DNA from 3 places in the Arthrobacter sp. NamB2 genome. Region 3 is predicted to be linked to each of the others. Evidence: riboswitches for the same ligand, from Rfam matches in the RefSeq annotation. Region 3 holds a riboswitch; each other region holds the start of a gene.
The links. A riboswitch is a leader RNA that binds a small molecule or an ion and turns the genes downstream of it on or off. The one in region 3 is predicted to bind thiamine pyrophosphate.

Region 1: another riboswitch for thiamine pyrophosphate. It lies ahead of thiM (hydroxyethylthiazole kinase); the one in region 3 lies ahead of FDK12_RS15315 (ECF transporter S component).
Region 2: another riboswitch for thiamine pyrophosphate. It lies ahead of FDK12_RS09380 (bifunctional hydroxymethylpyrimidine kinase/phosphomethylpyrimidine kinase); the one in region 3 lies ahead of FDK12_RS15315 (ECF transporter S component).

What each region holds. Positions count from the first base shown of each region.
Region 1 is NZ_SZWI01000004.1:98,049-102,352, reverse strand. Features, by position in the region: gene FDK12_RS09190 (MDR family MFS transporter) at 1-581, opposite strand, end outside; gene FDK12_RS09185 (thioesterase family protein) at 884-1,660, shown strand; gene FDK12_RS09180 (DUF427 domain-containing protein) at 1,787-2,071, shown strand; gene FDK12_RS09175 (aldo/keto reductase) at 2,125-3,156, shown strand; TPP riboswitch at 3,194-3,292, shown strand; gene thiM (hydroxyethylthiazole kinase) at 3,334-4,257, shown strand; gene thiE (thiamine phosphate synthase) at 4,257-4,304, shown strand, end outside.
Region 2 is NZ_SZWI01000004.1:134,824-139,127, reverse strand. Features, by position in the region: gene FDK12_RS09385 (Rne/Rng family ribonuclease) at 1-567, shown strand, start outside; TPP riboswitch at 723-835, shown strand; gene FDK12_RS09380 (bifunctional hydroxymethylpyrimidine kinase/phosphomethylpyrimidine kinase) at 827-2,410, shown strand; gene rplU (50S ribosomal protein L21) at 2,636-2,944, shown strand; gene rpmA (50S ribosomal protein L27) at 3,000-3,260, shown strand; gene obgE (GTPase ObgE) at 3,388-4,304, shown strand, end outside.
Region 3 is NZ_SZWI01000010.1:42,025-46,328, forward strand. Features, by position in the region: gene FDK12_RS14695 (ABC transporter ATP-binding protein) at 1-911, opposite strand, end outside; gene FDK12_RS15315 (ECF transporter S component) at 908-1,516, opposite strand; TPP riboswitch at 1,578-1,701, opposite strand; gene FDK12_RS14700 (DUF4235 domain-containing protein) at 1,802-2,062, shown strand; gene FDK12_RS14705 (hypothetical protein) at 2,327-2,518, shown strand; gene FDK12_RS14710 (SRPBCC family protein) at 2,974-3,438, opposite strand; gene FDK12_RS14715 (hypothetical protein) at 3,863-4,087, opposite strand; partial or broken gene FDK12_RS14720 (amino acid permease) at 4,193-4,304, opposite strand, start outside.

The DNA of each region.
Region 1 (4,304 bases), on a different contig from region 3:
GCCCCTGAGATGGTCGGGCCGAGCGCCGGAGCCACGGAGATGACGATCGAGATGTTTCCCATGATCTTGCCGCGTGACGCGGGTGGAACGAGCGTCATGACGGTCGTCATCAGCAGCGGCATCATGATCGCGGTGCCGCTGGCCTGCACGACCCGGCCGACCAGCAGGACACCGAATCCCGGTGCCAGCGCGGCGATGAGTGTGCCGAGGCTGAAGAGTCCCATCGCTGCCATGAACACGGGACGCGTGTTGTACCGCTGCAGCAGGAAGCCGGTCACCGGGATGACGACGGCCATCGTCAGCATGAAGGCTGTGCTCAGCCACTGTCCTGCGCCCACCGTGATGCCGAGGTCCTCGACGAGACGGGGGATCGCCACTCCCATGATCGTCTCGTTGAGGATCACGACGAAAGCCGAGATGAGCAGGAGGGTAATGACCAGCTTGTCCCGGGCGGGGAGCGCGCCGGAGACGCCCTGCGCGGAGGCTTGCGGAAGGTGCGGTGACGGACCGGAGCCGGACGGCGCGACGGCCTCCCGGCTCGGGGTCGCGTCGGAGACGGGGGACGGGGGGCTCTGGGTCATGGTGATCCGCTCGGTTCGATCTGCTGTTCAGCACCGGCGGGATCCGTCCGCCGGCGCCGGGGTCAAGGTATTGCGCCGGACCGGTCGCGAAGGTTGACCAGGTCAATCATCTGAACTCCGCGCGCCCGGACTCTATTCCAGAAGTCCGGCCCGTCGTGCGCCGGACCGGCATACCGCGGCGCTGCGAAGGTGGCTGCTCCACTAGCATAGGGCGGGTGCCGCGCCGGAAGAATGGTATTGGCACCACTCCGCCACCTACAGCGCATGATTCTGCCCGGCTTCCCCGACGAAGGAGATCCTCCGTGCCTGATTCCTTCTACCGCGACCTCGGTGGCGGCCGGTTCGAGTCGACGATCAACGCCCAGGGAGCCTGGAACCCGGAGGAGCAACACATGGCTCCCATTTCCGGGCTCATCACGCAGTGCCTGCTGGAGTGCGAGCCACGGGACGGGCTGCACCTCAGCCGCCTGAGCTTCGACATCCTCGGAATGATCCCCCGCGGCGAGTTCGAGATCTCCACCGCCGTCGTCCGTCCCGGCCGGACCATCGAGCTCGTGGAAGCACGGATGGAGGCGGGCGGGCGGACGGCGATCGTGGCGAAAGCCTGGCGCCTCCGGACGCAGGACACGGCAGCCGTCGCCGCGGTCGAGGACCAGCGCATTCCGGGCCCGGAGGACGCGGGGCCGCACGAGGCCATGACGGCCTGGCCGGGCGGCTTCATCAGGTCGCTCGAAGTCCGCGTCCTCCCGGGGCACCGCCCGGGGCGGGGGCAGGTCTGGATGCGGAACCCCTACTCCATGGTCGAGGGCCGGACCAGCCCCGACGTCGTGCGACTCGTGGGCATGGTGGACGCCGCGAACGGGATAGCGCCGCGTGTCGAGCCCGGCGGCAACAGCTGGATGTACCCAAACGTCGACCTGCAGATCCACCTGCACAGGATGCCGGCGGGCGAATGGCTCGGCCTGGACACACGCGTCACGTTCGGGCCGGGGGGAGTGGGCCTGACCTCGAGTGTCCTGCACGACCTCGACGGTCCGTTCGGACGCTCGGAGCAGATCCTCACGGTACGCAAGCTCTGATCCGGCCGGTGCCGCCGGAATGCATGCCACGACTCCGGGGTTGCACACGGAACGGGACGCATCCGCTCGGGATGCGCGCCACCGTAGTCCCCACGCTCGAATGGGGAGTCTCGAGGAAGAGGAACCATGCCGAAAGCGATCTGGAACAACAGGGTCATCGCGGAGTCCACGGACACCGTGATGGTCGAGGGCAACCACTATTTCCCGCCGAACTCCATCTCGCAGGAGTTCTTCGCTCCCACGGACACCACCACGGTCTGCCACTGGAAAGGCACGGCGAGCTATTTCACCCTGACCGTGGACGGAGAGCAGAACAGGGACGCGGCGTGGAGCTACGCGGAGCCGAAAGAAGCGGCGGAGAACATCCGCGGTCACTACGCTTTCTGGAAAGGCGTGACAGTGACCGAATGACCCGCCGACCCATACCAGCCGTTCCAGCAGGCGCATCGTAGAAGGAGTCCTTTATGGAGTACCGGAAACTCGGCAACAGCGGCACCTCGGTGTCCCAACTGGCCCTTGGCACCATGACGTTCGGAGCGGAGTCGGACGAGGCAACCTCCTACGCCATCCTGTCCGGCTATGCGGCGGCCGGCGGAAACCTCATCGACACCGCCGACGTGTACACGGCGGGCGCCTCGGAGGAGATCATCGGGCGATGGCTCGCCAAGAACCCGTCCGAAAGGGACCGCATGGTGCTCGCGTCCAAGGGGCGGTTCCCCATGGGAGACGACGTGAACGACCTCGGCCTGTCGCGGCGCCACCTCCGCCGAGCGCTCGACGCGTCTCTGAGGAGACTCGGCGTGGACCACATCGACCTGTACCAGGTGCACTCCTGGGACCCGCTGACTCCACTCGAGGAGACCCTCGGGTTCCTCGACGAGGCGGTGGTCCAGGGCCGCATCGGTTACTACGGCTTCTCCAACTACACCGGCTGGCAACTCACCAAGGCCGTCATGATCGCTCGCCAGCGCGGCTATTCCCTGCCGGTGACGCTCCAGCCCCAGTACTCGCTGCTGGTGCGCGAGATCGAAGCGGAGATCGTCCCGGCCGTCCTGGATGCCGGAATGGGCATGCTTCCCTGGTCCCCCCTGGGCGGTGGCTGGCTGACGGGCAAGTATTCCCGCGACACCGAGCCCACCGGCGCCACTCGGCTCGGTGAGAACCCCCAGCGCGGCATGGAGGCCTGGGAGAAGCGCAACGCGCAGGACAGGACGTGGCGGATCATCGACACCGTGAGCGCAATCGCGGCGGAGCGGGGCGTCAACGCCTCGCACATCGCGCTTGCCTGGGTAGCGGCCCGGCCAGGCGTCACGTCCGTGATCCTCGGGGCGCGCACGCAGGAACAGCTGGCGGACAACTTGGCATCCTCCGACGTCGTCCTCACAGCCGATGAGCTGCGGCAACTCGACGACGTGAGCGCGCCGACCTTCGGCGACTACCCGTACGGACTGCCCGGGATCGAGCAGCGTAGCCGCCGCATCGACGGCGGCCGCTAGCCGACTTGGAAGCGGCCCGGTATCGGGTTATCGTTCGAGCAGCGACACGGGGTGTCCCTTCAGGGAAGGGGCTGAGATAAGACCCGTCGAACCTGATCCAGCTCATACTGGCGAAGGGATGTCCCGGCGTGCCCCTGGTTCCGCCTGTCCTTTCGCTCCATCCTGCGAGAGGCAGCCATGGCCCAATCATCCACCCACTCGTCCACGCGATCAGCCGGGGAGACACCGACGGAGCAGCTCGCCGATGCTCCCACGGCTGCATCCGTGCACCCCGCGTCCGTGAGCCCCGACCGGCCGGTCACCGCTGAAGCGTGCGCGGAGTTGCTCGGCGACCTGCGCCGAGCGGCGCCGCTGGTCCAGTGCGTCACCAACGCCGTCGTCACCAACTTCACCGCGAACGTCCTGCTCGCCCTCGGGGCGGCCCCTGCCATGGTGGACATCCCCGGAGAGGCCGCCCAGTTCGCACCCGTCGCGTCGGGTGTGCTCGTCAATCTGGGCACGCCCACGGAGTCACAGCGCGCCGCCATGCTCGAGGCGGCCGAGGCCTCCCTGATAGCAGGAACGCCCTGGGTCCTCGACCCGGTTGCTGTCGGCTTCCTGAGTGTCCGGACAGCGACTGCGCAGCGCCTCGTCACGTTCCGTCCCACCATCATCCGGGGGAACGCTTCTGAGATCATCGCCCTGGCCGGTTCTGGAGCGGGCGGACGTGGCGTCGACTCCCTCGATGAACCGGCCGCCGCCCTCGACGCCGCCCGACTGCTCGGCTCGAGGCACGGCTCGGTCGTCGCGGTCTCCGGCGCCGTCGATGCCGTCGTCGCCCCCGATGGTGCTGTTGTCCGGGTGGCCAACGGCAGCGCGATGCTGACGCGCGTCACCGGTGGCGGCTGTGCCCTCGGCGCCGTGATGGCGGCCTTCGCCTCCCTCACTCCGGATGCGCTCCTCGCCGCGACGGCCGCAACCGCCGCCTACACCCTCGCCGCCGAGCGTGCCGCCAGCACGGCGGCAGGACCGGGGACCTTCGCCCCGCACTTCCTCGACGCGCTCGCCGCGATCACGCCGGCCGACGTCGTGCAGGGCCTCAACCTCTCGGACGGGGACTGATGCCGCGGCCGGCCCCGCTCTCCTATCTGCCGCTCTACCTCGTGACC
Region 2 (4,304 bases), on a different contig from region 3:
GCCAAGGCGGAGGCGGCCCGTGCCGCACTCGCCAGCATCGCGGCCGCCACCCACCATGCCCACGAGGAGTCGGCCGAGCAGGCGACCGCGGAGCCCGATGTCCAGGTGACCGAAGCCGTCCTGACCATCAACGGTGAGACCGTGACGCTGCCGCGCGCGGACAGCCGTCGGCCGGAGATGCAGGACAGTCAGGCCGAGCCGGCGACGCGGCTGACGCTCGACAGCCTCAGTGAGGCCTTCAACAGGAGGCCCGCAGCGGATGATGCCGGACGCGAGGACGAAGTGCCCGAAGCGCCGGCCACCGCCGGCGGAGACAGTGCGGAGGAGGAATCCGCCGTCGTTCCTCCACGCACCGACGTAGCCGCCCGCCGTTCCCGTCCGCGCCGCGTAGCACGCAGTGCGCAGGGCGCAGCGGACACGACGATCGAGACGCTGGGAGCGGGAGCCGCCGGCGAGCCTTCCGGGACGCGTCACGTCGCCAAGGGTCAGCCCGTCGTGCGGAAGCCCGAAACCGCCGCTGCCGAGCCGCTGATCTTCGGCGTCGGTGTGCCCGCCTCGGAGCTGTAGGCGCTGACGGGCACGGACGATCGTCCGATGCCCGTCCACCCCGGAGGCCGGAGTCCGTCAGGGCTCCGGCCTCCGGTGTCCCCGCAGCTTCCCACCCTGCTCCCGTCCTGCTCCTGCCCTGCTCCCGAGCGCGGCCGTCCGGCTGGGATAGGCTTGTCTGTGACACGGGGTGCCCTGCCGGATGCGGGGCTGAGATCAAACCCGTCGAACCTGATCTAGTGGGCGCACGCGCCCGTGGCCTAGCGGAGGGATGTCACCCATGGATACTGTCCGTGCACCGGGGACGAAGAACAGCTCGCGGATTCCGAACGTGCTCAGCATCGCCGGCTCTGATCCGAGCGGCGGGGCCGGCGTCCAGGCCGACATCAAGAGCATCAGCGCGAACGGCGGCTACGCGATGGCCGTGCTGACGGCCCTGACGGCGCAGAACACGCAGGGCGTGTCGGCCGTCCACACGCCGCCCGTAGCCTTCCTCCGTCAACAGCTCGACGCCGTCGCCGAGGATGTGGCCATCGATGCCGTGAAGATCGGAATGCTCGGCAGTGCGGACGTCGCCCGGGCGGTCGCCGAGTGGCTCGACGACGTCCGCGTGCCGGTCGTGGTGCTGGATCCGGTCATGGTCGCGACCAGCGGAGCCCGCCTGCTCGACGACGACGCCGTGCGCGCCGTCGTGGACCTGGCCCGGCGGGCGTCCCTGGTCACCCCCAACGTCCCCGAACTGGCGGTGCTGGTCGGCGCCGAACCGGCGACGTCGTGGTCCGATGCCCTGGAGCAGGGGAGTGTCCTTGCCGCACTGCTGGATACGCGTGTCCTGGTGAAGGGTGGGCACCTGCCGGGGGAGCGGTGCCCCGACGCGCTCATCCTTCCGCCCGGGCGGCCTGCGGACGCGGTCGCCTTCGACGGCGTGCGGATAACGACGGCGAACACCCACGGGACAGGCTGCTCACTCTCCTCAGCCATCGCCACACGATACGCGGTGACGTCGGACTGGCCCGCCGCGGTGCGTGAGGCGAAGTTCTGGCTGGAAGGAGCGCTGCGCGCGGCGGATCACCTGGAGGTGGGTGCAGGCAGCGGACCCGTGCACCACTTCCACTCCGCATTCCACGCCGCCGGCACGGGGTCGCACGAACGATTCACCGACCTGGCATGGAGGCGGAGCACAGCCACCCGTCGGCACATCCTCGACCTCCCCTTCGTTCGCGCCCTGACCGATGGCAGCCTCTCCACCGCCGACTTCGCCCACTACCTGCAGCAGGACGCGCTGTACCTGCGCGAGTACTGCGGTGTGCTCGCCAGGACTGCAGCCATGGCTCCGACGGACGACGAGCAGCTCTTCTGGTTGTCGGCCGCGACGTCGTGCCTCCGGACCGAGGCAGAGCTGCACAGGACCTGGCTGGATGCGGCGGGCTTGCGCTTCGGCGAGGGCGAAGCCGGACCCGCCACGCGGGCCTACTGCGATCACCTGACGGCCACCGCCGTCCGTGGTTCCTACGCTGAGCTCGTCGCGGCCGTCCTGCCGTGCTTCTGGCTCTATGCGGCCGTCGGCGACTGGATCCAGGAGCAGGTGCGGTCGCCGCTCGAGGGCAGCGATACCCGGCACCCGTATGCGGACTGGATCGCGACCTATGCGGACGCCGACTTCGCGGCAGCCACCGAGCGTGCGAAGCAGATATCGGACGAAGCGCACCGTCGCGGCTCGGCAGCCGAACGGGAGGCCATGCTCGCGGCGTTCCTCCGGTCCGCAGCCTACGAGCGGGACTTCTTCGACGCGCCCCGGGTCCAGCGGCTGCCCGCCGCGACCCGGGAGCCCGCTGATTTGCGGGAAGACGCTGTTCTGACGTAATCTGGACCCTCGGTGCACTCGCCTGTTAACCGGCATGTCCGGCGGCAACTGTGCAGGGATTCCACATTGCGCATGATGTCCACCGACACCGGCAGCCCCAGGGCAGCGGCGGTCGTGGACGCGCAGCGCGGATCCGGCACGAAGGGCGACCTCCAGGATTGCTGCCAGGGCGCACCCAGGTTTTTTCATCAGAAGTCAAGATTGTCGAGAGAAGTGAGTTCCCAAGTGGTGTACGCGATTGTCCGCGCAGGCGGCCGCCAAGAAAAGGTTTCTGTAGGAGACCTCGTTACCCTTGACCGCGTCACCGGTCAGGCAGGAAGCACGTTCAAGCTGCCCGCCCTCCTTCTGGTAGACGGCGCCAAGATCACCTCCGCAGCGGAGGACCTTGCGAAGGTCACCGTCACTGCCGAGATCGTCGAGAATCTTCGTGGACCGAAGATTGTCATTCAGAAGTTCAAGAACAAGACCGGCTACAAGAAGCGCCAGGGTCACCGTTCGGAACTGACCCGCGTCAAAATCACAGGTATCGCGTAGTCCCTCCGGGCTCCGATCGGTCAAGCAGACACTTCAGCGAAGGCAGGCATAACTCATGGCACATAAGAAGGGCGCAAGCTCCACTCGCAACGGCCGCGACTCGAACGCACAGTACCTCGGCGTCAAGCGCTTCGGCGGCCAGGTCGTCAAGGCCGGCGAGATCATCGTCCGCCAGCGTGGCACCCACTTCCACCCGGGCGCCAATGTCGGCCGCGGTGGCGACGACACCCTGTTCGCACTCGAAGCAGGTGCCGTCGAATTCGGTACCCGCCGCGGACGCAAGGTCGTCAACATCGTAGGTGCGGCAGCAGAGTAATCTGCCTGCTGAGCATGCACTGACCGTGCACCGAGCATTCGGGTGGGGTGAGCCTCTTCGGCTCGCCCCACCTTCTTTTAAGCCGACCAGGGTCGGCACAGTGAAGCATTTGTAGAAGGAGACCGACGTGGCGAGCTTCGTTGACCGCGTAGTCCTGCACGTATCCGGAGGCACCGGTGGCCACGGCTGCGTCTCCGTCCACCGCGAGAAGTTCAAGCCCCTCGGCGGGCCCGACGGCGGCAACGGCGGCGATGGCGGCGACGTCATCCTCCGCGTCGACCACCAGACGACGACACTCCTCGATTACCACCACGCCCCCCACCGGCACGCCACGAACGGCGGCAACGGCATGGGTGACTGGCGCGGCGGCAAGAGCGGGGAGACCCTCATCCTGCCCGTGCCCGACGGCACCGTCGTCAAGACGAAGGACGGCGAGGTGCTCGCCGACCTCGTGGGAGACGGCACCGAGTTCGTCGTCGCCGCGGGCGGTCAGGGCGGTCTCGGCAATGCCGCGCTGTCGTCACAGAAGCGCAAGGCTCCCGGATTCGCGCTGCTGGGCATCCCGGGCGACGAGCGCGACGTCGTCCTCGAACTCAAGTCCATCGCGGACATCGCCCTCGTGGGGTTCCCGTCCGCCGGCAAGTCCAGCCTGATCGCAGCCATGTCCGCTGCGAGGCCGAAGATCGCCGACTACCCCTTCACGACCCTCGTGCCGAATCTCGGCGTCGTCGAGGCCGGATCGACGCGATTCACGATCGCCGACGTCCCAGGGCTCATCGAGGGCGCGAGCGAGGGCAAGGGTCTCGGCCACCACTTCCTGCGCCATGTGGAGCGTTGCGCCGCCCTCGTGCACGTCCTGGACTGTGCAGCCCTCGAAGCGGACCGTGATCCGCTCAACGACCTCGCGATCATCGAGCGCGAGCTGGAGAAGTACGCCGTCGACATGAGTTTCGCTGGGCCCGACGGCGACGTCGTCCCCCTGAACGAGCGCCCGCGGCTCGTCGCCCTCAACAAGGTGGATGTACCCGACGGCAAGGACATGGC
Region 3 (4,304 bases):
AGGGCTTCCGCAGTCCGCACCTCGAGCCGGAGGCCCTCGACGGCGGCTGGCCCCCGCTTCGTCCGAGCGACGGTCAGGTCGCGGCTCGACAGCAGTACCTCCCCGCCTGTGCCCGGCAGGGGGCCGCCGACGGGAGGCTGCCAACCCGGGACCCACACGCCCGCCGCGGCCAGGCGGTCGCGCGTGCGTTCCTGACCCAGCACCGCTGCGGGCGCGCCGTCCGCGAGGACCCCTCCCCCGGCGTCGAGCACGATCACGCGGTCGACGACGTCTGCCCACACCGCGACCCGGTGCTCCACGACGACGAGCGTCGCCCCGGTGCGTTCGAGGACACGGACGACGGCGTCGCGCACCTCCAGCACGCCGTCGGGGTCGAGGTTCGCGGTGGGTTCATCGAGCAGGAGCAGCCCCGGTTCCATCGCGAGGACGGCAGCGAGCGCCAGGCGCTGCTTCTGCCCGCCGGACAGCGCAGTGGTCGGGTGATCGAGTGGAAGGTCCAGCCCGACGTCGTCGAGCGCGCGTCCCACGCGCTGCCAGATCTCGTCGCGGGGCACGGCGAGATTCTCGGCGGCGAAAGCGACCTCGTCACCCACCCGTGCCAGGACCACCTGCGTCTCAGGGTCCTGCAGCACCAGCCCTGCACGTCCCCGTGCGGCGGCGGGCGCGGCGTCGTCGAGCAGCAGCTCGCCCTCCTGCTCGCCTTCGTCGCTGGATCCCAGCACCCCTGCCAGCCCGTGCAGCACGGTGGACTTGCCGGCACCGGACGCGCCGAGAAGCAGCACCCGCTCCCCCGCCTGGATGTCGAGGTCGAGGTGGCGAGCCGCGAAAGCTCTGCGGCCGGCATGGCGCCAGCCCCAGCCCCGGGCACGGACGTGCACTGCTCCCGGGGCCGGAGCGTGCGCTGGTGTCACACGTCCGCCGTGCGGCCGGCCGCGAACGAGGACAGCACCCCGGTCTTCGCGAGTCCGCGCATCGCCAGCCAGGACAGCAGCCCTGCGATGACGACTCCCGAGATCGCGGCGAAAAGCGTGTATATGAGCTTGAACTCGATCGTCCAGAGCGCGTTGTACATGATGTTCTCGCTGATCGCGAGGGCGAGGCCTGCGACGAGGCCGGCGAGCAACGCCACGGGCAGGTTCCACTTCCGGTACAGGAACAGCAGGAAGACCAGTTCTGCCCCGAGTCCCTGGATGAGGCCGGACACCAGGACGAGGATGCCGAACTGCGTGCCGATGAGGGCCGATACCGCCGCTGCCAGCACTTCGCAGTAGAGCGCGGCTCCGGGCTTGCGGATGATGAGTCCGCCCAGCACACCGGCGATGAGCCATCCGCCGGAGTACAGGCCCGCCAGGGGCGGGAACCCTGCGGTGAGCAGGCTGATGCCGGAGTAGCCCGCGGACCAGGCGAAGAAGAGGACGCCGACGGCGACCGCGATGACCGAGGCCACCACGATGTCGACGACGCGCCACTGGCTTGAGCGCGGGGTGGTGCCCTTGAGGGCTGTTGGTGAAGCCATGATGATTCCTCCTGAGGTACAGGAGGGGATAGCGCGGGGCTGCAGCGGAGGCAGCGCACAGCACTCTGAGAACTCGACTCCCTTCGCCGGTACTAGCCGGATCAGGTTCGAGGGTCTGCGGCGGTCCGCACTCTCAGCGCCCGTTCCGCAGCCAGCTGCGGATCGGCGCTCCCCTGTCGTTTGTTGGTTGAGCGCTACCGATCCTACACCTGCTGCCTACTCCCTGCATGGCTCCTGAGCCGCGGTTAGGCTAGGCGCAGGACTATCGGATCAAAAGGAGAAACCATGCAAGTAGTGTTCAAATTGCTCGGTGTAGGCATGAGCGTCGGTGCCGGATACGTGGGGACGAAGCTCGTGGACTTCCTCTGGGAGAAGATCACGGGCGAGGCGCCCCCCAAGAGCAAGGACGGGCTGGAAAACACCCTGCGCTCCGCCCTGGTCTTCGCCATCATCTCCGGAGCCGTCAGCACCACCATCCAGGTGCTGACCAACCGCTCCACGCAGAGGGCGATCGAGCGATTCGCGAAGACCCGCGACCTTACCTGATACGCATCATCGGGAGGAGGGGCACGAGCCGTCGTGCCTCTCCTCCCTTTTCATGCCTCCTTCTCGGACTGCCATGGCAGCCCTTCGGGTCGCCGACAACCCCCTCGAGCGCGCAGTGGACCGGTGAGGGGTAGTGGGTCGTCCTGCTCCCGTACGGGCAGTGCGCTCGCAGGGATGACACCGTTCGCCTGCCGTTCCTACTCAGGGATGACGCGCCGGCCGCGCCATCGGCCTAGCGTTGAAGGGTCGGAAGAAGGAGGAGACATGCGGTTCGTCCACAGCAGGGCCCTCTGGTTCCTTGCCACCATCCTTGTCGTGACCCCGATCCTCGTCGCAGCACACACCGAGACCGGCCGGGCGCTGCAGTCCGCGGTCCTGTACAGCGTCGTGACGGCAGCGGCCATCGGGAGCCTGAACGCCTCGCTCCTGGGCCGGAAGCAGCCCGCCCGCCCGTAGCCCGTGGACTGCCGCAACGCGGAAGCAGGAATGACGAGAGGAAGTATCGCGCGGGATGACTGGCCTGTTCAGAGCCGGCCGAAAGCATCCGTTCCATGGGCCCGAAGATCCATCAGGATGGCGTAGGGAGCTCCTGCGACCAGGTCAGCAGCGCGCTCGAGAACATCGGCCACATGCCCGCACGGACTGTCGTGCCCTGCGCCCAGGTCAGGGGGGCCATGCCAAGGGCGATCATGCCGGGGCGGGCCCTGCCATTAGATGTTTTCGGGATCGTGATTGTTTGTGTGCCCCTAGCTCCATGCCGCGCTGAGCCGAGTCTACGGATAGAAGAAGGGCTCCGAGTAGGTGGCTGCCGGGCCTCTGGATTCCGGTCGCGGCCACGTGCAAGGACGACGGCGGCCGGCCCCTGGGCAGGAGGGAACCGGCCGTCGTCGTCCTGCTCTTAGGAAACGGACCTAAGCTTCGGACACCTGCGCTGCAAGATTGGCCAGCGTCGAGTCCAGCGCGTCCTGCGACACCTCAGGGAAACTCAGCTTCTTCAGGGTTTCCCTGTCAGTAACGCCGGACCAGTCGTAGGTGACGGACACCTCGGTGGAACCGGGACCGGCTGTCTCGAACCGCCACACCCACTCCCACCCCGGAGGCTCCTCCCCCGCCGGCGCAGTTTTCCATGCGAGTAGCTTGTTCTCGTCATAGCCCACCACATGGTTGTCCGTCTGATAGTCACCGCCCATCTTGTCCCAGTTCTGGTTCATGGTGAACATCTGGCCCACGGCGGTGATGCGGTCGGACTTGCTGTCCGACTGCACCATTCCGGAGCCGTCCAAGGCAGCGTGGTGCGCCGGATTCGAAAGGAAGGTGAAGATGGCGTCGGCCGGTGCATCGATCGTGCGGCTTGCAGAGATACGTGTGTCGTTCATCGAGCGCGTGCTCCTTCGGATTGTGGGAGACGGGTTTTACTTCGCGTCGCCCGGCGAAGATTCATCGGGGATCGAGCCTGCCATCGACTCTATGCCCTCGCCGGTGTTACGTGTGTCCTGCACGCGCCTTGCCATTCATCACCACAGGACCCCTTGAGGCCGCTATAGATGGCGCGGTGTTCTGCGTGACCGAGCGCTGGCTGCCGAACGGAACGCTGCATCACGACTCGGCTTGGCCCAACGGACATGCCGAAGGAACCTGCGGATTCAGCAGGCGGACATCGGCGCTATGAAGTCTGGATGTTCACTGACGTGCAGCAGCGCCCGGTATCGGGGTACCCCCCGACGCCGGGCGCTGCTGTTTTTTCATGTCCTGGTGTGTCCCTCCCTCACCAGGGAGGACCATACCAGGGGTGTATCGGACCTACTGGTCCTTGCGGCGTGTCCTGGCCACGTCCAGTGCGCCGGCTCCGAGGAGCAGGGCCGAGAGACCACCGAAGATGACCGCACCGGCAGCAAGGTCGGCTGCGGTCGTCGTGTAGGTCGCGGTGCACGTGACCGACTGGCCCGGGATGAGCGCTGCTGCGCCCTCGGGGCACTTGATGGCCGACAGCGCAACGGCAATCGGCGCCCTGAACGCTTCGCTCATCGGGCGGAAGCAACCAACCAACTCACTCGAGCCGTTCGACCGGAGCCGGAGAACGGAAGGACCGCTTCCTGCGGGAGCAGTCCTTCGTGGGGATGCAGCACGCCGCTAGCCGGCGACCACTGCAGGCTTCTCTGCCTCTACCGCTGCCCTGTGCCTCTCGATGCGCGCCTGCTGCAGCGGAGTCTTCCTATTCACGAACCATGCGCCACCGAGAAGG